4 regions of the Arthrobacter sp. G.S.26 genome follow, and region 4 is predicted to be linked to each of the others. Evidence: riboswitches for the same ligand, from Rfam matches in the RefSeq annotation. Region 4 holds a riboswitch; each other region holds the start of a gene.
What was found. A riboswitch is a leader RNA that binds a small molecule or an ion and turns the genes downstream of it on or off. The one in region 4 is predicted to bind thiamine pyrophosphate.

Region 1: another riboswitch for thiamine pyrophosphate. It lies ahead of thiO (glycine oxidase ThiO); the one in region 4 lies ahead of thiD (bifunctional hydroxymethylpyrimidine kinase/phosphomethylpyrimidine kinase).
Region 2: another riboswitch for thiamine pyrophosphate. It lies ahead of ACRB8A_RS17770 (ECF transporter S component); the one in region 4 lies ahead of thiD (bifunctional hydroxymethylpyrimidine kinase/phosphomethylpyrimidine kinase).
Region 3: another riboswitch for thiamine pyrophosphate. It lies ahead of thiC (phosphomethylpyrimidine synthase ThiC); the one in region 4 lies ahead of thiD (bifunctional hydroxymethylpyrimidine kinase/phosphomethylpyrimidine kinase).

What each region holds. Positions count from the first base shown of each region.
Region 1 covers NZ_CP193752.1:2,837,661-2,842,740, reverse strand. Annotated here, with positions in the region: gene ACRB8A_RS12980 (RNB domain-containing ribonuclease) at 1-1,340, opposite strand, end outside; gene thiE (thiamine phosphate synthase) at 1,389-2,096, opposite strand; TPP riboswitch at 2,124-2,242, shown strand; gene thiO (glycine oxidase ThiO) at 2,235-3,494, shown strand; gene thiS (sulfur carrier protein ThiS) at 3,491-3,727, shown strand; gene ACRB8A_RS12960 (thiazole synthase) at 3,732-4,550, shown strand; gene ACRB8A_RS12955 (hypothetical protein) at 4,632-4,934, opposite strand; gene ACRB8A_RS12950 (DUF3107 domain-containing protein) at 4,966-5,080, opposite strand, start outside.
Region 2 covers NZ_CP193752.1:3,866,766-3,871,845, reverse strand. Annotated here, with positions in the region: gene ACRB8A_RS17780 (response regulator transcription factor) at 725-1,534, shown strand; gene ACRB8A_RS17775 (heme-degrading domain-containing protein) at 1,554-2,096, opposite strand; TPP riboswitch at 2,169-2,310, shown strand; gene ACRB8A_RS17770 (ECF transporter S component) at 2,379-3,002, shown strand; gene ACRB8A_RS17765 (ABC transporter ATP-binding protein) at 3,002-4,549, shown strand; gene ACRB8A_RS17760 (energy-coupling factor transporter transmembrane component T family protein) at 4,546-5,080, shown strand, end outside.
Region 3 covers NZ_CP193752.1:2,457,435-2,462,514, forward strand. Annotated here, with positions in the region: gene ACRB8A_RS11260 (VOC family protein) at 1-615, opposite strand, end outside; gene ACRB8A_RS11265 (amidohydrolase family protein) at 708-1,790, opposite strand; TPP riboswitch at 1,942-2,049, shown strand; gene thiC (phosphomethylpyrimidine synthase ThiC) at 2,044-3,861, shown strand; gene ACRB8A_RS11275 (alpha/beta fold hydrolase) at 3,883-4,617, opposite strand; gene ffh (signal recognition particle protein) at 4,713-5,080, opposite strand, start outside.
Region 4 covers NZ_CP193752.1:2,353,506-2,358,585, reverse strand. Annotated here, with positions in the region: gene ACRB8A_RS10740 (Rne/Rng family ribonuclease) at 1-2,248, shown strand, start outside; TPP riboswitch at 2,379-2,476, shown strand; gene thiD (bifunctional hydroxymethylpyrimidine kinase/phosphomethylpyrimidine kinase) at 2,466-4,022, shown strand; gene rplU (50S ribosomal protein L21) at 4,286-4,594, shown strand; gene rpmA (50S ribosomal protein L27) at 4,657-4,920, shown strand; gene obgE (GTPase ObgE) at 5,037-5,080, shown strand, end outside.

The DNA of each region.
Region 1 (5,080 bases), 480 kb from region 4:
TTCCCGTTCTTCCCATTGCCGGCGCCGTTTCCATTGCCGTTGTCCTTGGCCGGCTTCGAACCGGCAATCACTACCGCGTCGAATTCCTGCCCCACATGGTTGACCAGCAGTGCAGCCTCCACGGTGTCCAGGGCCATGCGTTCCATCCGGGATGCCAGCTGGTCGGAGCCGGCCATGACCTCGGGGAGGGAAGGCAGCGCCTCCCGCGCCCAGCCGGGGACGTCCCGGCCGTTGCTCAGGGCCTCGCAGATCACCAGCACAAAACGGTCCACCAGGCGGCGCAGGGGAGCAGTGGTGTGGGCGTACGCGGCGCCGATGGCGGACTGGACAACGTTCTCCGGCACGGTCCCGTCAAAGGCTGTATATGCAGCACCACGGAACAGCATGCCCGCCGAATGCAGGATGGCCAGTTGGCGGGGTTCGGCCGCGTCCAGGGTGCGCAGGTACTCGCCGTAACTGGCGGCCCCGTCCCATGGTTTCCCGAGGGCCTCGGTCTGCAGCCGGAAGTGGTGCAGCGACCGCTCGTCGGGGGCCGGCATGGTGCGCAGGATTCCCACCTTTCCGGCCAGCATCAGCTGCGCCGCGGCCATCCCGGTCATCAGCGAGATCTGCGCGTTCCAGTCCTCCACGGGCAGTTGCGGTGCGGCGGCAATCCGGTAGCCGCCGTCGGGCAGCTGGACAATCTCCTGCTCGGGCATGTTCAGGCTGGCGCCGCCGCGGAGCCGCTCCAGCTCCACCCGTTTTAGCCCCACTTCCTTGAGCAGCTCCAGCACCGGGCCCGCTGTGCCGGCATCCAGGTCCGCCTGCGCGCCCCTATAGCTGAGTTTCTCCCGGCTGCGGACCCGTGCACGCCGTACGGTCACGGACGTGACCCCTGCGCGGGCGTCCAGCCGGAAGTCCCAGACAAACGCCGGGCACTCCTGGTCCGGCAGCAGGCTGCCGACCGCTTCACTGATCACCTCGGGGTGCAGCGGGATCCGCCCGTTGGGGGCGTAAAATGTCTGGCCGCGGCGCCAGGTCTCGGCGTCCAGGGGCCCGCCGGGGGCGACGAAAGCGGGCACATCGGCGATGGCATACAGCACGTGGTACCCGTCGCCGTCGCGCTCCATAAAGACCGCCTGGTCCAGGTCAGTGGAGGACGCCGGGTCAATGGTGACGAATTCAATGCCGGTCAGGTCCTCGCCCGGCAGCTGCAGGGCCGCCACGGCGGCCTCGGCATCGTGGACGGCATCAGCCGGATATTTGCCGGGCAGCTCCAGCTCGACCCGAAGCTCACTGAGGGCGGCTTCGAGCGCGTTGTTGTGGTCGTGGACCTGGGGTGCAAGCCGGTGATGTGGCACGTTGCCCAGCGTAGCCCGGTTTTTTCCGAACGGGCAGGGACGCTGCCGCTACGCGTCTGCGGATTCCAACGCGCTGCGCAGGGAAGCCGCGGCTGCTGCGGGATTCGGGGCATCGGTGATGGCGCGGACCACCACCACCCGGCGGGCCCCAGCGGCCACCAGCTCACCGATGTTGCCGTCATCCACGCCGCCGATCGCGAACCAGGGAACGTCGTCGCCGGCTGCGGCCGCGGCGTAGCGCACCAAGTCGAGTCCGACGGCGGCCCGGCCGGGTTTGGTGGGCGTGGCCCAGACGGGCCCCACGCAGAAGTAGTCCAGCGCCGCAGGTCCCGCGGCTGCCGTGAGGGCCGCGTCCACCTGGTCCGGGGTGTGGCTGGACAAGCCGATGGCGGCGTTGCCGTTGAGCAGGGTGCGGGCGGCGGGCAGCGGCAGGTCCTTCTGGCCGATGTGGAAAACCGGGGCGCCGGACAGCACTGCGACGTCGGCCCTGTCGTTGACAGCCCAGAGCCGGCCATGCCGGACTGCGGCTTCCTTCAGCACGGCCAGGAGCTCCAGCTCTTCGGCCGCCTCGATGCTTTTGTCGCGAAGCTGGATGATGTCCACCCCACCGGCAAACGCCGCGTCGACGAACCGGGCAAAGTCGCCGCGGTCCTTCCGGGCATCGGTGCACAGGTACAGCCGTGCTGCGTGGAGCGCGGCCGCGCCGGGAGCGGTGGCCAGGGGATCAGCGGCGGCAGGGGAGTGGGTCACATTCATGGCTGCCAGCCTAGTTCCTCTAGACTGGCCGGGTACTGCGGGAGCCCGCGGCAGCTGTCACAAAGCGCCGGGCTGAGAGGGCGTCAGAGCCGACCGCTTGACCTGATCCGGGTAATGCCGGCGTAGGGAAGGAGACACATGGGCGCCCTGCCTGCTACCCCCGATGACCGCCCGCACGGAGCGTTGGAAGCCGACGTTGCAGTGATTGGCGGCGGCGTGGTTGGCCACAGCATCGCCTGGGAGGCGTACCGCTCCGGCCGGTCCGTGCTCCTGATCGATGACGCGCCGGGCGCCGGTGCCAGCTGGGCCGCCGCCGGAATGCTGGCGCCGGTGAGCGAGCTGCATTACCAGGAAGAGGACCTCCTGGAGCTGATGCTTGCGGCCGCCGCCCTCTGGCCCGGTTTCGCCGCGGATCTCGCCGTCACCGGCGGGGACCCCGGATACCTCACGACGCCGACCCTAGCCGTGGGCGCCGACGCCGCCGACCGCCGGGCGTTGATGGACCTGCGCGCTGTGCAGCAGGCGAACGGTTTGACCGTGGAACCGCTCACCATCCGGGAGGCCCGCCGCCGGGAGCCATTGCTGGGCCCCGCCATCGCCTGCGCCTTCGATACTCCAGCAGACCACCAGGTGGATCCGCGGCTTCTGCTGGCCAGCATGCGGCGTGCGCTCGCCGGCGATCCGTTTGCGGTAGCGGCCAAGGCCAGCGGCTTGCTGTGGGAAGACGGTGCCGTCGCAGGTGTGCAGCTCGCCGGTGGCGGGACGGTCCGGGCGGCCGAAACCGTGGTGGCCAACGGGCTGCAGGCGGCAGCACTGGGTGGCCTTCCCCCCGGCCTGAGCCTGCCGTTGCGGCCGGTACACGGCGACATCCTGCGGCTCGCCGTGCCACAGCACCTGCGCCCACTGCTGGGCTCCACAGTCCGCGGTCTGGTCCACGGCGTCCCCGTCTACATCGTGCCGCGGCAGGATGGCACGGTGGTGATCGGCGCCACCCAGCGCGAGGATGCCCTGGCCGGCCCCACCGCGGTCTCCGCGGGTGGGGTGTATCAGCTTCTGCGGGACGCCCAGGCCCTGGTGCCTGCCGTTGCCGAGCTCGAGCTGCTGGAGAGCACCGCCCGGGCACGGCCCGGCACTCCGGACAACGCTCCCCTCCTGGGCCGGGTGCCTGCACCGGACGGCACCGGTGCGGACGCGGGCTTCGGGATGGCCGCGCACGTGCCGGGCCTGATCATTGCCACCGGCTTCTTCCGCCACGGCATCCTCCTGGCCCCCGCAGCCGCAGCCATCTGCCGCGACCTGATGGACGGTCACGCTGATCCCCGTTGGGCACCCTTCAACCCCGCCCGGTTCTCCGGTTTTGCCCCTCACCTTCCCCGCACCATCAAGGAGACAGCATGAACATCACCCTGAACGGAACTCCACATGCGGTGGTGGACAGCGCGTCCATCAGCATGCTGGTCAGCCAGGTCACCGGCCGCGTCCTCGCAGCCAATGGGCAGGCCGCCGACGGCGCACGGCTGGGGGTGGCGGTGGCGCAGAACGCCCAGGTGGTGCCGCGCAGCCAATGGTCCGCCACGGCGCTCGCGGACGGCGACGACGTTGAACTCGTCACGGCAGTCCAGGGCGGTTAGGGCCATGGCCAACACCAACACCGAACTGCTGAACCAGGCCGGTGGCACAGGCCGCGATGACCTGGTCATTGACGGCGTCGCCCTGGCCTCGCGGCTCATTATGGGCACCGGTGGCGCCCCCAGCCTCGACGGGCTCGGAGCCGCCCTGATCGCTTCCGGGACGGCCCTGACCACCGTGGCCATGCGCCGGTACTCCACGGCAGAAACCGGCTCGCTGTTCCAGCTGCTGGTGGACCACGGCATCCGGGTCCTGCCCAACACCGCCGGCTGTTTCACCGCCCGCGACGCCGTCCTGACCGCCGAACTGGCCCGCGAAGCACTGGAGACGGACTGGGTGAAACTCGAAGTCATCGCCGACGAACACACGCTGCTGCCGGACGCCGTGGAACTGGTGGATGCCACGGAACAGCTGGTTAACCGCGGCTTCAAGGTGTTTGCCTACACCAATGATGACCCCGTCCTGGCTTTGCGGCTGGAGAACCTCGGAGCCGCCGCGGTGATGCCGCTGGGCTCACCGATCGGCACCGGCCTGGGCATCCTCAACCCCCACAACATCGAACTGATTGTTTCCCGCGCCTCGGTGCCGGTGGTGCTGGACGCCGGAATCGGGACGGCATCCGATGCTGCCCTGGCCATGGAGCTGGGCTGCGATGCCGTGCTGCTTGCCACGGCCGTGACCCGCGCCCAGAACCCGGTCCTGATGGGGGAGGCCTTCAAACACGCTGTCAAAGCCGGCAGGATGGCCGCAGCGGCCGGCCGGATCCCGCGCCGGGAACATGCGTTGGCTTCCTCAGCCATGGCCGGCCGGGCCGAATTCCTCTAAGCCGGCTGCCGCCGTCGGACGCCCTTAAAGTCCTGTGGCCACCACCTCAACGGGTGGTGGCCACAGGACTTTGGCTTGGCGTCAGCGCCGCAGCACCGCAGTGAGCCTATCGGTGTCCTGCCGGGCCCGGGTAGAGCCCAGGTAAACGGCGGCGGCCACGGCGGCGGCAGCCCCCAGCACGATGGGCAGGACCCACGGCAGCCAGGTCAGGCCGGGACGGTACCCGAAGCCCGCAGCCATCAGGATGAGCCAGGCAAGGGCCGCGACGCTTACCGAAACGCCGGCGGGCAGGCCTGCCCCGTACTTGGCATGGCGTTTGTCATTGGCCCACACTATTAACCCCACCGCGACGGCGGCCAGGACAACGATGGTCAGCGAAAGCATGGGGCTCCTTTATTACCTTGCAGGCAGCGCGTCAGAACTGGCCGAAACCGACCCGGCGGGCTTCTTCGGCACCGATTTCCACGTACGCGAGGGCCTTGCCGGGAACAATGACCAGACGGCCCTTTTCATCCTTCAGGCGCAACTCG
Region 2 (5,080 bases), 1.5 Mb from region 4:
GCGGACTGGGGGGCCGGCCCGGTCTCAGAGGCAGGCTTCCGCCGCCGACTCCGGCTGGTACCGGCCCCACTTGGAAGGCCGGAAATCTACAAATCTAATTCCACGCAAAACTTCACGGAAAAACCCGAGTAGGCAGTACTCTATTTTTTTCCAATGCACTACTTGGTTTCTTGGCAGCGCCGCTGGAATGACCCAACCCAGCGGCCTCCGCTGGTAAACCATTGCGTCCGGTTCAGGCAACAAGAAACATTCAATCAACCACTCCTCAGAAACTACTTTGAGAAAGATCAAGATCTGATCAATGCTCGAAAAGATTCTCAGGAATTCCTCAGTATTATCCAAGGCCCGTTGCTGAGGACCTGTTCGCCCACGTCAGTAGCTGATGGCCTGCTGTTTTGCCGCGCCGTGACGCTGTTCACAAACGGCCGACGCGCATTATCGTCGACCCCATTCACAACCCTGGGTAATGTGATGCGGATCGCACGCCGTAAGCTTTTGTCCGTCTCAAATGCCGGCACCCTGCCGGGCCTGGAAATTGACGGAGAATATCATCGAAGATACCCCTGGAGTCCGCCTCAAAAAGGGACCTGATCCCAAGGCTGGTGTTTGCCTGAATTTCCCACTGAGCCATCCGCGGGGTTGGCGGTGCCGAATCCACAGGTAATGCATAAAGCCCGGACCGGCTGTGCGTGCCGGGACAGTTACTACATGGAAGGAAGCAGTTGTGGAGCGCGGTGTAGCAGTAGTGATCGAAGACGACAACGACGTAAGGGCTGCGCTTGCTGCGATTTTCCGGCAGGCAGGGTTCGCTGTGCACCAGGCGACATCGGGTGCTGAAGGACTGGACCAGGTACGGACGCACAACCCTGACATCGTGACCCTCGACATCGGCCTGCCGGACTTTGATGGGCTTGAAGCGTCCCGGCGCATCAGGACCTTCAGTGACGCTTACGTGGTGATCATCAGTGGGCGTGCAGACGAGGCGGATGCGTTGCTTGGCTTTGAGGCGGGCGCTGACGATTACATCGTCAAACCCTTCCGTGCCCGGGAACTTCGGGCCCGCATCAAGGCGATGCTCCGCAGGCCGCGGGCCTCCAGCCCGGGTGGGGCGGGCAGCAGCCAAGGGGACGCCGCTGCGGGTTCCGGTGACGGGACTTTCACGCGGGAGGCGACGTATGACAGTTTCGACTACGTCCACAAGGGCCTGGCTTTGCACGAGGGAACCCGGCAGGCTGCCGTGGACGGCGTACCCGTCGCCCTGACGCGGAGCCAGTTCGACATCCTCCTGGTGCTGATGAAAAAACGGCGGACCATCCAGGCGAAGGCCGACCTGGTGCGCTACCTTCGACATGACAGCTACGACGGCTCCTTTGTGGGCGCCACGGAGGAACGCGCGGTGGAGGTCCACGTCAGCAACCTCCGTAAACGTCTCGGGGAAAACCCCAGGAAGCCGCGGTGGGTGGAGACGGTGCACGGTGTGGGCTACCGCCTCACGCCGCCGGTGCCGCGCCGGCAGGGCAGGCAACAGGACTGAATGCTGAACCCGCTGCTTTTCAGCTGCCCTGGGCCGGGGTGAGGATTTCGCGCAGGGCTTCGACCACCAGGTTGTGGTCCTGGACCTGCGGGAGGCCGGATACCGTGACAGTGGCGACGGACCCGACGCCGGCCACGTACAAGGGGAAAGACCCGCCGTGGGCTGCGTAGCGGGACTGGTCGAACCAGGCGTTGTCCTCGATCCGGCCGCCGTTCCGCCGGCCCCGAAGGCCGACCAGCAGGGACGGCACCTCGTAGCGGGCCGCTGTGGCCTTCTTCGCCCGGATCCACTGCTCGTTGTCCGGAGTGGCGCCGGGAAGCGCCACGTGGAAGAGCACCTGCTCACTCCTGGAAATATCAATGGCAATGGGCAGGCTCCGCTCCTTTCCCAGCTCCACCAACAGCAACCCGAGGTTCAGGGCGTCATCCAGCGAAAAGCCGGGAAACTGCAGTTCCCTGGTCTCGGCTTCGATCCTGGCAATGAAGGCGTCCAGCGAACCCTCAGGCTGGGCATCGGCGGAGTCCGGATCGAAGTCGGTCACAAGCGGTGAATTGGCGGTCATGGCCCACAATCTACCCCGCCCAGGTGTAAACTGGGCAGGCCCAACAGGGCAGCTTTAACCAACCACTGAAACATTCAACGACAGGGGAGCGCAGCCGTCGGGCATCACTGGCATTTGCCAGGATCCGCAGGTGGGCGCTGAGAGTGCGGACAGCCGCAGACCCTCGAACCTGATCCGGTTAGTACCGGCGCAAGGGAGTCGAGTTCTCGAAGTGCGCGGAAAATGGCGGCAGCAACCGCCACCCGTGTCCACTTTCCCCTCCTGTTACCCAGGAGGACCACCATGAGCACTGCAGCAATCAAGAAGACCACCAGCAGGTCCTGGCGCGTCGTGGACATCGTCGTCGCAGCCCTGATCGCGATTGCCGGCGGCATCATTTTCTGGGCCTGGTCCCAGGGTGCTGCGGCCGTTTCCGCGCCGATGAACGCCGTCTATCCGCCCCTGACCGGCCTCCTGGCCGGCGGCTGGATGATCCCGGCCGTCCTGGGCATGCTGATCATCCGGAAACCAGGTGCCGCACTTTTCTGCGAAACCATCGCCGCGACGGGTGAGCTGTTTATGGGCTCGCAGTACGGCGCGTCGGTGCTGTTTTCCGGGTTCGTCCAGGGCCTGGGCGCCGAGATCATTTTCGCCATCTTCGTCTACCGGAAGTTCAACCTTCCTGTCTCCCTGCTGGCCGGCGCGGGTGCCGGACTCTTCTGCGGCCTGAACGATTCGTTCGCGCCGTGGGGCTGGAACATTGCCTATTCGGGCGGCGACAAACTCGCCTACATCGTCTTCACCGCCATCTCCGGCGCAGTCATCGCCGGCGCCCTCTCCTGGATCGCCACCCGCGGCCTGGCCAGGACCGGCGTGCTGGCTTCCTTCGCCTCCCGGAAGGCCGCATCGGAGCCTGCCTTCTCCTGATGCCTGCACCTTCCCAGCACGGCAGCCCGGCGGTCCGGCCCGCAGCGGTCAGTGCCCGCGGGTGGGGCTGGCGCCATGCCGGCCGTACCAGGCCCGCCGTCCACGCCCTTGACCTGGATATCCGGCCCGGCGAGCGGGTCCTCCTTTTGGGCTCCTCCGGAGCCGGTAAGTCCACGCTGCTCCACGCCCTCGCAGGGGTGCTGGGGGATGCGGACGACGACGGCGAAGCGGCGGAGTCGGACGAGTCCGGTTCGCTGCTGGTGGACGGCGCCCCGCCCCGGTCCCAGCGCGGCCGCGCCGGCCTGATGCAGCAGGACCCGGAAACGCAGGTGGTCCTCTCCAGGGTGGGCGACGATGTTGCCTTCGGCGCCGAAAACCTCGCGGTGCCCCGGGACACTATCTGGGCCCGCGTGCACGAGGCGTTGGCCGACGTCGGGCTCTCCCACCTTTCGCTGGACCACCCGACGTCGGCCCTTTCAGGCGGGCAGAAGCAGCGCCTGGCGCTGGCGGGAATCCTCGCCATGCGGCCAGGCCTGATCCTGCTGGATGAGCCCACGGCGAACCTGGACCCGGCCGGTGTCCTGGAGGTCCGCGACGCCGTGGCCAGATGCCTGGACAAAACGGGAGCCACGCTGGTGGTGGTGGAGCACCGCGTGGGCGTGTGGAAAGACGTGGTGGACCGGATCGTGGTGCTGCAGCCGGGAGCGGCGTCGGACCCGGCCGTGCTCCTTGACGGGCCGCCGGATCTGGTGCTGGAAAGCGCCCGGGACATGCTGAAGGCCGCCGGCGTCTGGGTCCCGGGATACGTTCCGGCAACCCGCTCCCGCGCGGCGGGCTCCCCGGCCGACGGCGACCTGCTTCTTGCCGCGGACAATCTGGCGGTGTCCCGTGAACGGCCCCGCCGCAGCAGGTTCCGCAAAATTCCGCCGGTTCCCGTCCAGGAAGGAATCGACGCGCAGGTAATTTCCGGGCAGGCGCTGGCCATCACGGGTCCCAACGGCGCCGGAAAATCCACCTTCGCCCTGACGCTGGGCGGATTACTGGCTCCGGTTGCCGGGACCGTCGGGGCGGAGCCACGGCTGGGCCAGGGTGCCGGCCCGGATCCCTACCGCTGGAAGGCCGAGCAGTTGATCGAGCGGATCGGCACGGTGTTCCAGGAGCCTGAACACCAGTTCGTCACCGGCCGGGTGCTGGACGAACTGCAGTTCGGTCCCAGGCACTTGGGCCATGGCGCGGAACGGGTGGATGAGCTGCTGGAAAGGCTGCGGCTGACCGGTTTGGTGGGCGCGAATCCCTACACGCTCTCGGGTGGCGAGAAGCGGCGGCTTTCCGTGGCCACCGTCCTGGCCGCGAGTCCCAGGGTCCTGATCCTGGACGAGCCCACGTTCGGGCAGGACGCCAACACCTGGGCCGAGCTGGCATCGTTCCTCACCGAACTCCTGGACACCGGCACCGCTGTGGTCTCGGTGACGCATGATGCCGAATTCACCGCCGCCCTGGGCGGGGCCGAGCTGCGACTGTCAGCTCCGGAGCGGGTGGCGCCATGAGGCAGGAGCTGAACCTTTCCGGCGGAACCGCCGTGCTGACCCGCGCCAACCCGCTGAGCAAATTTGCCGCCGTTTTCCTGGTCACGCTGGTTCTGGCGCTGTCCATCGACTGGGTTTCCGCGTCCGTTGCGCTCGCCTGCGAACTGCTGCTGTTCCCCCTGGCGGGGCTCACGCTGACGCTGCTGTGGCAGCGTGGCTGGCCGTTGATCCTGGCGGCGGCCGTCGGCGGCTGGAGTACCTCCATCCTGGCAGCGGACAGCGGAAGGACGCTGATCGACGTCGGGATCTGGACCATGAGCGAGGGTTCGCTGGAAACCGGCGCCGGATTCCTGCTCCGCGGCCTGGCCATCGCCCTTCCCGCTGTGCTGCTGATGAGCTGTACCGATCCCACTGACCTGGCCGACGCGCTGGCCCAGAAGGCCCGGCTGCCGCACCGGTTTGTCCTGGGGACGCTCGCGGCAATGCGGCTGGTGGGGCTGATGGCGGAGGAATGGCAGACCATCGGGATGGCGCGCCGGGCCCGCGGCGTGG
Region 3 (5,080 bases), 100 kb from region 4:
GGCGGTCTTTTCGAAGCCGAGGACACCGACGTAGAAGTCATGGGCGGACTGCACATCGCCCACCTGGAGGTGGACGTGGCCCACTCCGGCGCCGGTGGCCTGCTGGCCTGCCACGGATTCCTCGGTGAGGTGCGTATCCAGGTAGCGCTGCGGGGGAAGGGCCAGGCTGTCCATCACCACATCGGTGCCGTTCCAGGACCAGTTGCTCCGCGGCCGGTCCCAGTACAGCTCAATGCCGTTGCCCTCGGGGTCATAGAAGTAGAAGGCCTCACTGACCAGGTGGTCGGCGCTGCCGGTGAAGTACCGGGGCTCAAACCGGGCGGCGGAGGCCACCGTAGCGGCCAGCGCCGACTGGTCCTCGAAGAGCAGGGCGGTGTGGAAGAGTCCCGCCTCTCCCCTGCCGGGCAGGTTCAGGCCGGGGGCTGGGGCAAGGTGAACCAGCGGCTTCTGCAGCCGGCCCAGGTACAGTCCACCGTCCTGCTCGGCCACCACCTCCAGGCCGAGCGCGCGCTGGTAGTAATCGGTCATGACCTTCATGTCGCCTACCTTGAGCATCACGGTGCCCATGGTGAGGTCGGCGGGAAGAAGGTCACTGCTGCTGGCTGCTGCGGTCATTGGGTGCTCCTGGTGCTGGGCCCTCGGTGCGGGGGCCTTCACTCTTAAAATTACTTGAAGCTTCAATTTATTCCAAGCGAGGTGCGAGGGCTTCAGCGAATCAACTCCCCGCCAAGCACCACGTGCGAAAGCCGGGTGATGTCCAGAGGGTTGAGGCGCGGGTCCCCTGCGCACAGGACGACGTCGGCCCGCTCCCCTTCGCGGATGCCTTCCGCTTCCAGCCAGTCCCGGGCCGCCCAGCAGGCCGCATCGAGTGCTGCGGCCATGGGCAGGCCGGCTCCATGCAGGGCAAGGATCTCGTCCGTGATCCGGCCGTGCCGGATAACGCTGCCGGCGTCGGTGCCCGCGAAAATCCGCACCCCGGACTCGAAGGCTTCCAGCACCCGCTCCGCCCGCCGCTCCCACAGTGAGCGCATATGTGCGGCGTAGCGCGGGAACTTCGCTTCCGCCCTGGCCGCGATGTCAGGAAAGGTGGCGATGTTGATGAGGGTGGGCACGATGGGTACCCCCTGTTCAGCGAAACGCGGCAGGTGCCGTGGCTGCAGCCCGGTGGCGTGTTCGATGCAGTCGATGCCGCCGTCCAGCATCTGGTCCAGGGTGTCCGCTGCAAAACAGTGGGCGGTAACGCGGGCGCCTTCGTCGTGCGCCGCCGCGATGGCGTCACGGACGACGGCGGCAGGAAAGGAGGGTGCGAGGTCACCGGCATCCCGGTCAATCCAGTCGCCCACAAGCTTGACCCAGCCGTCGCCGTCGCGCGCCTGCTTCCGCACCGCCTGGACCAGGTCAGCCGGCTCCACTTCCTCGGCGAATCCCCGCAGGTACCGCCGCGTGCGGGCCACGTGCCTGCCGGCCCGGATAAGCACCGGGAACTCCCGTCCTGACTGCAGCCAGCGGGTATCCAGCGGTGCGCCCGCATCCCTGACCAGGAGGGTGCCGGCGTCCCGGTCCGTGCGGGCCTGCTGCTCTGCTTCTTCCCGGCCCACGGCGCCACCCGGCCCCAGGCCCAGATGGCAGTGCGCGTCCACAAAACCGGGAAGGACCCACCCGTCGAGGGTTTTCCCGGGTGCCTGCCGCGGCCGGTTGAACGTCAGCACGCCGTCCACCGACCACATGCCGTGCCGCACGGTATCCGGTCCGGTGAGGACCGGGCCGCTGAACTCCAGTACCTGGGTCACTGTCGCGCACCTTGAAAAGCGGACGGCCGCCGGGGGCCCGGAAACGGTTTTTGTGGCGGCCCGTCCTGGGCCTTATGTGGGCTAGTGGTCACGCATGCAGGCTAGCACCGCAGTGTGACACAACCCCCGGCCGGGGCTTGTGGTAGCTTCTTGGTGACCACACGGGTGCCCCTGCAGGGGCTGAGATCGGGCTGACGCAGCCTGCGACCGTCGAACCTGTCCGGGTAATGCCGGCGAAGGAAGTGAGTATTCCTTGAATACATCCAAAACACCGTTCAACCCTGCCCAAAATCTGCCTGCGACCGGGGACGGCACGGGGGCGGAGACCCGTTCGTTGGCCTCGCACTCGCTGGCCTACCTCGAAGACCAGGCCGCCGGGATCAGGGTTCCGGTGACGGAAATTGCGCTGGAGCCCTCCCCCGGAGGTACCGCAAACTCCCCGTTCCGGACCTACCGGACTGCGGGCCCTGGAAGTGATCCGGTCCTGGGCCTGGCGCCGTTCCGGACGGAGTGGATCGCGGCACGCGGGGACACAGAGGAGTACGGCGGCAGGGAACGGAACCTGCTCGACGACGGCCGGTCCGCGGTGCGCCGCGGAGCGGCTTCCGCGGAGTGGAAGGGTGCGCATCCGGTGCCCCGCCGCGCCGTCGGCGGGCGGAACGTCACGCAGATGCATTATGCCCGGAACGGCATCGTCACCCGGGAAATGCGGTTTGTGGCCCTGCGCGAAAATTGCGACGTTGAACTGGTGCGCAGCGAACTCGCCGCCGGCCGCGCCATCCTCCCGAACAACATCAACCACCCCGAGTCCGAGCCGATGATCATCGGCAAGGCGTTCCTGGTGAAAATCAATGCCAATATCGGCAATTCCGCGGTGACCAGCTCGATCGCCGATGAGGTGGACAAACTCCAGTGGGCCACCCAGTGGGGCGCCGACACCGTGATGGACCTGTCCACCGGCGATGACATCCACACCACGAGGGAGTGGATCATCAGGAACTCCCCGGTCCCGATCGGGACCGTGCCCATCTACCAGGCGTTGGAGAAGGTCAACGGCGAAGCCAACGCCCTGACCTGGGAGATCTTCCGGGACACGGTGATTGAGCAATGCGAGCAGGGCGTGGACTACATGACGGTGCATGCCGGCGTCCTGCTCCGCTACGTGCCGCTCACCGCCAACCGCGTCACCGGCATCGTGTCCCGCGGTGGTTCCATCATGGCCGGCTGGTGCCTTGCGCACCACCAGGAGAACTTCCTCTACACGCACTTTGACGAGCTGTGCGAAATATTCGCGCGGTACGACGTCGCGTTTTCCCTCGGTGACGGCCTCCGGCCGGGTGCCACTGCCGACGCCAACGACGCCGCCCAGTTCGCCGAACTGGACACGCTGGCCGAGCTCACCCAGCGGGCCTGGGAATACGACGTGCAGGTGATGGTTGAAGGCCCGGGCCACGTGCCCTTCCACCTGGTGCGGGAGAACGTGGAACGCCAGCAGGAGCTGTGCAAGGGCGCCCCCTTCTACACCCTGGGACCGCTGGTCACGGATGTCGCTCCGGGTTATGACCACATCACTTCAGCGATCGGCGCCACGGAGATCGCCCGGTACGGCACGGCCATGCTCTGCTACGTCACACCGAAGGAGCATCTGGGCCTGCCCAACCGGGATGACGTCAAAACGGGCGTGATCACTTACAAGATTGCCGCACACGCCGCTGACCTGGCGAAAGGCCAGCCGGGAGCGCATGAACGCGACGATGCCCTGTCCAAGGCACGGTTCGAGTTCCGGTGGCGGGACCAGTTCGCCCTGTCACTGGACCCCGTCACGGCGGAGGCCTTCCACGACGAGACCCTGCCCGCGGAACCGGCCAAAACAGCGCATTTCTGCTCCATGTGCGGGCCCAAGTTCTGCTCCATGCGGATCAGCCAGGACATCCGGGACGAATACGGCTCCGCGGAAGCGCAGGCCGCGCTGGCGGAGATGGCCACCGGCATGCGGGAAAAAAGCAACGAGTTCCTCGCTTCCGGCGGAAAGGTTTACCTGCCGGAGCCGGTGATGCCGGCAGGAAGCTAGGCAGCTTCTGCCGGCGGCCGGTCAGGATGCTTTGGCCTGCACTCCACGGCTGACGTCGCTGATGAATCCCCGGATGGCGTGGTCGCCGTCCGGGGAGTCCTGGGGCCGGTGCCCGCCCGCAGCAATGCGGTGCAGGGCGCCGGTTTCCCGGAGGTAGCCGGCGATTTCCTCATACAGTGGTTCCCAGCCTCCGGTCAGCACCAGGGTGGGCACACCCGGAACAATGTGCAGCGGCGCTTCCCACGCGGGTACCTGCAGCCGTAGCCGCCGGGCGGACCGCTTCTCCTCCAGCGAGGTGGGCTCCTGGAGGTCCGTGGCGTACACGCGGCGGACAAACCCACGCTGGAAGTCTTCGTCGCTGAGCTGGTGCCGGGCATCAAAAAGCGGCTGCATCAGCCTGATGTGGGCGGCGGTGGCAGGCAGGCCCGCTGTCAGCGACAGGCAGGCCGGCTCCACCAGCGTGAGGGAGTGGACCAGGTCCGGCCGTTCGACGGCGGCCATCATGGCCGCCACTGCCCCTTGTGAATGCGCCACAACGTGCCCGCCGGCGGTTCCCCGGCCGTCGTCGGCCAGTGCCTCAAGGATCACCGCTGTGTCCGCCCCGAAGGAGGACTCCACTGGTTCAGCGACGGGATCGTAGCCGTGCCGGCGCAGGAACAAGGCGTCGTACGTGAGCGCCATGCCGTGTTGCCGGGGCCAGGCGGCCGCGCCGAAGCTTCCCTCGCCGTGCACGAACACCACCCGTTGCTTGACCATGTCCCAACCCTATTCGACGGTACCGACATCCCAACCGGGTAGCGCCAAGTGTCGTCCTGAGTGTTCAGAACGGCACTTGGCGCTACTTGGTTGGGCTACTTCCCGAGGAACTTGTCGAAGCCCTTGGGCAGGTTGAGCTGCGAGGGATCGAAGTCCCCCTGCTGCTGGCCGAAGGCAGCCCCGGTGGGCAGCGCCTTGGGGCCTGCTGCGCGCCGGGCTGCCGCGTCCTTGAGCTCCTGGGCCGCCTTGGCCGGGTTGCCGGACTTGGCTTTCTTCTTGGGCGCGTTCTTGGCGTTCTTGCGGGCACCGCCACCGGCGCCGGGCATGCCAGGCATCCCGGGCATTCCCGGCATGCCGCCCTGGGCCATTTTTTTCATCATCTTCTGCGCCTGGGCGAAACGCTCCAGCAGGCCGTTGACCTCGGAAACGTGGACACCGGAACCGCGGGCGATGCGGGCCCGGC
Region 4 (5,080 bases):
CAACCGGGTGACGAGCGTTAAGGGCTCCACCCGCCTGGAGGCCAAGAAGCAGCGCCGCCGCGAATCCCGCGACACCGGCCGCCGCCGTACCGTGATCACGGAGGCTGAGTTCCTGGCCCGCCGTGAATCGGTGGACCGCCAGATGATCGTCCGCCAGCGCGACGACAGAATCCAGATCGCGGTCCTCGAGGACGGTGTCCTGGCCGAGCACTTTGTGTCCAAGACCCAGCAGGATTCCCTGATCGGCAACGTCTACCTGGGCAAGGTCCAGAACGTCCTGCCCTCCATGGAAGCCGCTTTTGTGGACATCGGCCGCGGCCGCAATGCCGTCCTGTACGCCGGCGAGGTCAACTGGGACGCCGTCAACCTTGAAGGCAAGCAGCGCCGCATCGAGAACGCCCTCAAGTCCGGCGACACCGTCCTGGTCCAGGTGACCAAGGACCCCGTGGGCCACAAGGGTGCCCGCCTCACCAGCCAGATCTCCCTGCCGGGCCGTTACCTGGTGTACGTGCCCGGCGGTTCCATGACCGGTATCTCCCGCAAGCTGCCCGACGTCGAACGCAACCGCCTCAAGCGGATCCTTAAGGACCGACTGCCGGAGCACGCCGGTGTCATCGTCCGCACCGCAGCCGAAGGTGCCTCCGAGGAGGAGCTGACGCACGACATCAACCGGTTGCGCGCCCAGTGGGAAGGCATCGAAAGCCAGTCCACTTCCACCAAGATCCTCGCCCCGGAACTGCTGTACGGCGAACCGGACCTCACCATCAAGGTGGTCCGCGACGTCTTCAACGAGGACTTCTCCAAGCTGATCGTCTCCGGCGAGGAAGCCTGGGACACCATCGAGGCGTACGTGACCTACGTTGCCCCGGACCTGGTGGGCCGGTTGGAAAAGTGGACCAAGGACCAGGACATCTTCGCTGCCTGGCGCATCGACGAGCAGATCCACAAGGCCCTGGAGCGCAAGGTTTTCCTGCCCTCCGGCGGTTCCCTGGTGATCGACCGCACCGAAGCCATGACCGTGGTGGACGTCAACACCGGCAAGTTCACCGGCAGCGGCGGCAACCTCGAAGAGACCGTCACGAAGAACAACCTGGAAGCTGCCGAGGAAGTGGTCCGCCAGCTCCGGCTCCGTGACATCGGCGGCATCATCGTCATCGACTTCATCGACATGGTCCTGGAATCCAACCGTGACCTGGTGCTGCGCCGCATGGTGGAATGCCTGGGCCGGGACCGGACCAAGCACCAAGTGGCCGAAGTGACCTCGCTGGGCCTGGTCCAGATGACCCGCAAACGCATGGGCACCGGGCTCCTGGAAGTCTTCGGCGAGCAGTGCGAGGCCTGCGCCGGGCGCGGTGTGGTCACCCACGACGACCCGGTGGAGCACCGCCGCGCCACGATTGTGGCAGCCGAGCACCACGTCCAGCGCGCCGACACCCGGCAGGAACACCGTCCCAACGATTTCCGCAGCCCGGAGCCCCGCCCCGAACGCGTTGACAACAACCAGCAGGGCACACGCCCGGAGCGCAAGCGCCGCCGCGGCCGTGGCGGCCAGCAGCCCGAGCTGGCGCCGGCAGCCCCGGTCCAGGCGCACACCGTGCACCCGGAACCCGTGGACCCGGAGCGGCACGCCAAGGCTGAAGCCACCCGGCTGGCCCTGGCGAACATCGCAGCAGCCGCGCACGCCGCGCACCTGCACGACGACGAAATCGCCGCCGCCAGGCAGGTACCCGCCACGCCCGTGGACGCCGGTTCGCACGACGCCGACGCTCCCGCACGCCCCGGGGCGGTGCTGACCTTCGGGGGAGAGGAAGTTGTCCTTCCGTTTGTTGAGCACGCCGGTGACCAGCAGTCGCAGCCGGCGCTCACGCTGGACCGCCTGGCCGAAGCCTTCGCGCACCTCGGCGAACCGCTGACGGCACCTGCAGCTGCTCCCGCAGCGGCAGCACCCGTTGCAGCTGCGCCGGCTGCAGTCCCCGTTGCTGCGCCCGCCGCAGCCCCGGAAAAGGACTACTCGGACCACACGCTGGAGCAGTCAACGCAGCGCCGGCCGCGCCGCAACCGCAGTGCCAGCCGTGCCCAGGGCGCAGCCAACGAAACCTCGGTGCAGCAGCACCAGAGTGCGCCGTCGGCCACCCCTGCGCACACCCATTCCGCTAAGGCACCGGAGCCCGCGGCGGCTGCCGCCGCCAAGGCACCGGCCGCTGCACCCATCATCCTGGGTGTGGGCGTTCCGGCGTCGGAGCTCTAGGGACCAGGGGCACTGCCCCACCTGCATCGGAGGCCGGGAACCGCACATCAGTGCCGGTTCCGGGCCTCCGGCGTTGTCAGCGGGCAGCCGGCGTCACCTTTCCCTGTCCGGTGGCGGAACAGCTAGGCTGGGGACCGACACGGGGTGCCGCGCACAGGGCCGGCTGAGATCCACACCCGTTGAACCTGTCCGGTTAGCACCGGCGAAGGGATGTCTCTTGTCTTCGACCCTTACCGCGTCTGGCGCAGCCACACCTGCTGCTGCCACCACGCCTGCTGCGGACACCTCGGAAGCCATTCGCCGGGTCATTCCCCGGGTGCTCTCCATCGCCGGTTCCGACCCGTCCGGTGGGGCAGGGGTGCAGGCGGACCTTAAAAGCATCGCTGCGCACGGTGGCTATGGAATGGCCGCCATTACGGCCCTCACGGCGCAAAACACCCTGGGGGTGCAGGCTGTCCATATCCCGCCGGCGGACTTCCTGGCCCGGCAGCTTGAAGCTGTCAGCGCGGACATCACCATCGACGCCGTCAAAATCGGCATGCTGGGCGATGCTGACTCCATCCGCACCGTCCGCACCTGGCTCGAGGAAGTGCGGCCCGCCGTTGTGGTCCTTGATCCCGTTATGGTGGCCACCAGCGGCGACAGGCTGCTGCAGGCTCCGGCGGAGACAGCGCTGCGGGAACTGCTGCCGCTGGCGCACCTGATCACCCCCAACCTGGCCGAACTTGCTGTCCTGGTGGACGGCGACGTCCAACAGACCTGGGCGGGGGCACTGGACCAGGGAAGGCTCCTCGCCCTCGCCACCGGGGCCACCATCCTGGTCAAAGGCGGCCACCTGCAGGGACCGGGCTGCCCTGACGCGCTGGTGAACACGGCGGGCCTGCTTGGCCCCGAGGTGGTGGAAGTGCCGGGCGCGAGGGTGGATACCCGGAACAGCCACGGCACCGGGTGCTCGCTGTCCTCTGCCATGGCCACGGTGCAGGCGCGGCTGGGGGACTGGGAAGCCGCGCTGCGCGAAGTTAAGCCGTGGCTGGCCGGTGCCCTTTCGGCGTCGGACCGGCTGGGTGTCGGCGCCGGCAACGGACCGGTCCACCACTTCCACCACCTCACGGCCGTCCCTGCGCCCGGCCGGTTCGAGGCGCTGCTGTGGAAGGAAGCCGCCGCGGACCTGGCAGCCATCTACGAACTGCCGTTCATCCAGGGCCTGGTCTCCGGCACGCTCCCGGAGCGTGAGTTCGCTTACTACCTCTCCCAGGATGCCCTGTACCTTAACGGCTACTCGCGGGTCCTGGCCCGCGCCAGCGCCTTGGCACCCACCGAAGCCGAACAACTGTTCTGGGCGGGCTCCGCGCAGCAATGCCTTGAGGTCGAGTCGGAGCTGCACCGGACCTGGCTGGCGTCGCGGACCATCCAGCCGGACCTTGGCCCCGTCACCAAGTCCTACGTCGACCACCTGGCCGCGGCCTCGGCGTCGGGCGGTTACGCGGTGCTGGCCGCCGCGGTCCTGCCGTGCTTCTGGCTCTACGCGGAAGTCGGCCGGACGCTCCATGCACAGTTCGTCGCGGCGGGGGAGCCGGCGGGGCACCCCTACGCGGCCTGGCTGCGGACGTACGCCGATGAGGACTTTGCTGCGGCAACCAGGCGGGCGATCGGCATTGTTGATGAAGCCGCCCGCAACTCCTCCGAAGCCGGGCGGGCAGCCATGGTGGGCGCCTTCCGGCACTCCTGCCGGCTTGAAATGGAATTCTTCGACGCGCCGCGGCTGCACTCCTGAACGCGGGCCGGCTCCGGTACCGGTACTATGGTGGGGCACGGTACCGCGCCGGTACATGCCTGTGGTTGCTATCACAGGCGACCCGCCGCTGCCAGCCTCATTTGCAGCCGACGACGGAATTAGCGTATTCTTGATCTTCGGTGCTTACGCCAACACTTGGGTTATGACCCCACGGCGTTGAGGCACAGCGAGAAACCAGCCATTTACGAGTTGGATTCCGCACGCAAATTTAGTAATAAACGTCGAGAGAAGTGAGTTCCCAAGTGGTGTACGCGATTGTCCGCGCAGGCGGCCGGCAAGAGAAGGTTTCCGTTGGAGACTTCGTTACCCTGAACCGCGTCGCCGGTGGAGCTGGCAGCACCATTGAGCTGCCCGCGCTGCTCCTGGTGGATGGTGACAAGATCACCACCGCTGCTGCTGACCTGGCCAAGGTGACCGTAACGGCTGAGATCCTTCAGGACCTCCGTGGTCCGAAGATTGTCATCCAGAAGTTCAAGAACAAGACCGGGTACAAGAAGCGCCAGGGTCACCGTCAGGAACTGACCAAGGTCAAGATCACTGGCATCAAGTAACCACCCGGTTACCGTTTCGGTTTTTCAGCAGATTCCCCAGAATTTAGAGGCAGGCATTTCAGATGGCACATAAAAAGGGCGCGAGCTCCACTCGCAACGGCCGTGATTCAAACGCTCAGTACCTGGGCGTCAAGCGCTTCGGTGGCCAGGTTGTTTCGGCCGGCGAGATCATCGTCCGCCAGCGCGGCACCCACTTCCACCCGGGTGCCGGCGTAGGCCGCGGCGGCGACGACACCTTGTTCGCGCTGACCCCGGGAGCCGTTGAATTCGGCACCCGCCGCGGTCGTCGCGTCGTCAACATCGTTGCTGCTGCAGCTGCAGAGTAACACCAAGTTCTGAAGCGGTGGAGCGGGCCTGATGGTCCGCTCCACTGTTCTTTTAACCGCATTACAATCGTTTTGGCGCCCTTAGGCTGCCAGGAAACAGCACTGAGGAGATCCACGTGGCCAGCTTTGTAGACCGGGTAGTACTGCACGTATCCGGCGG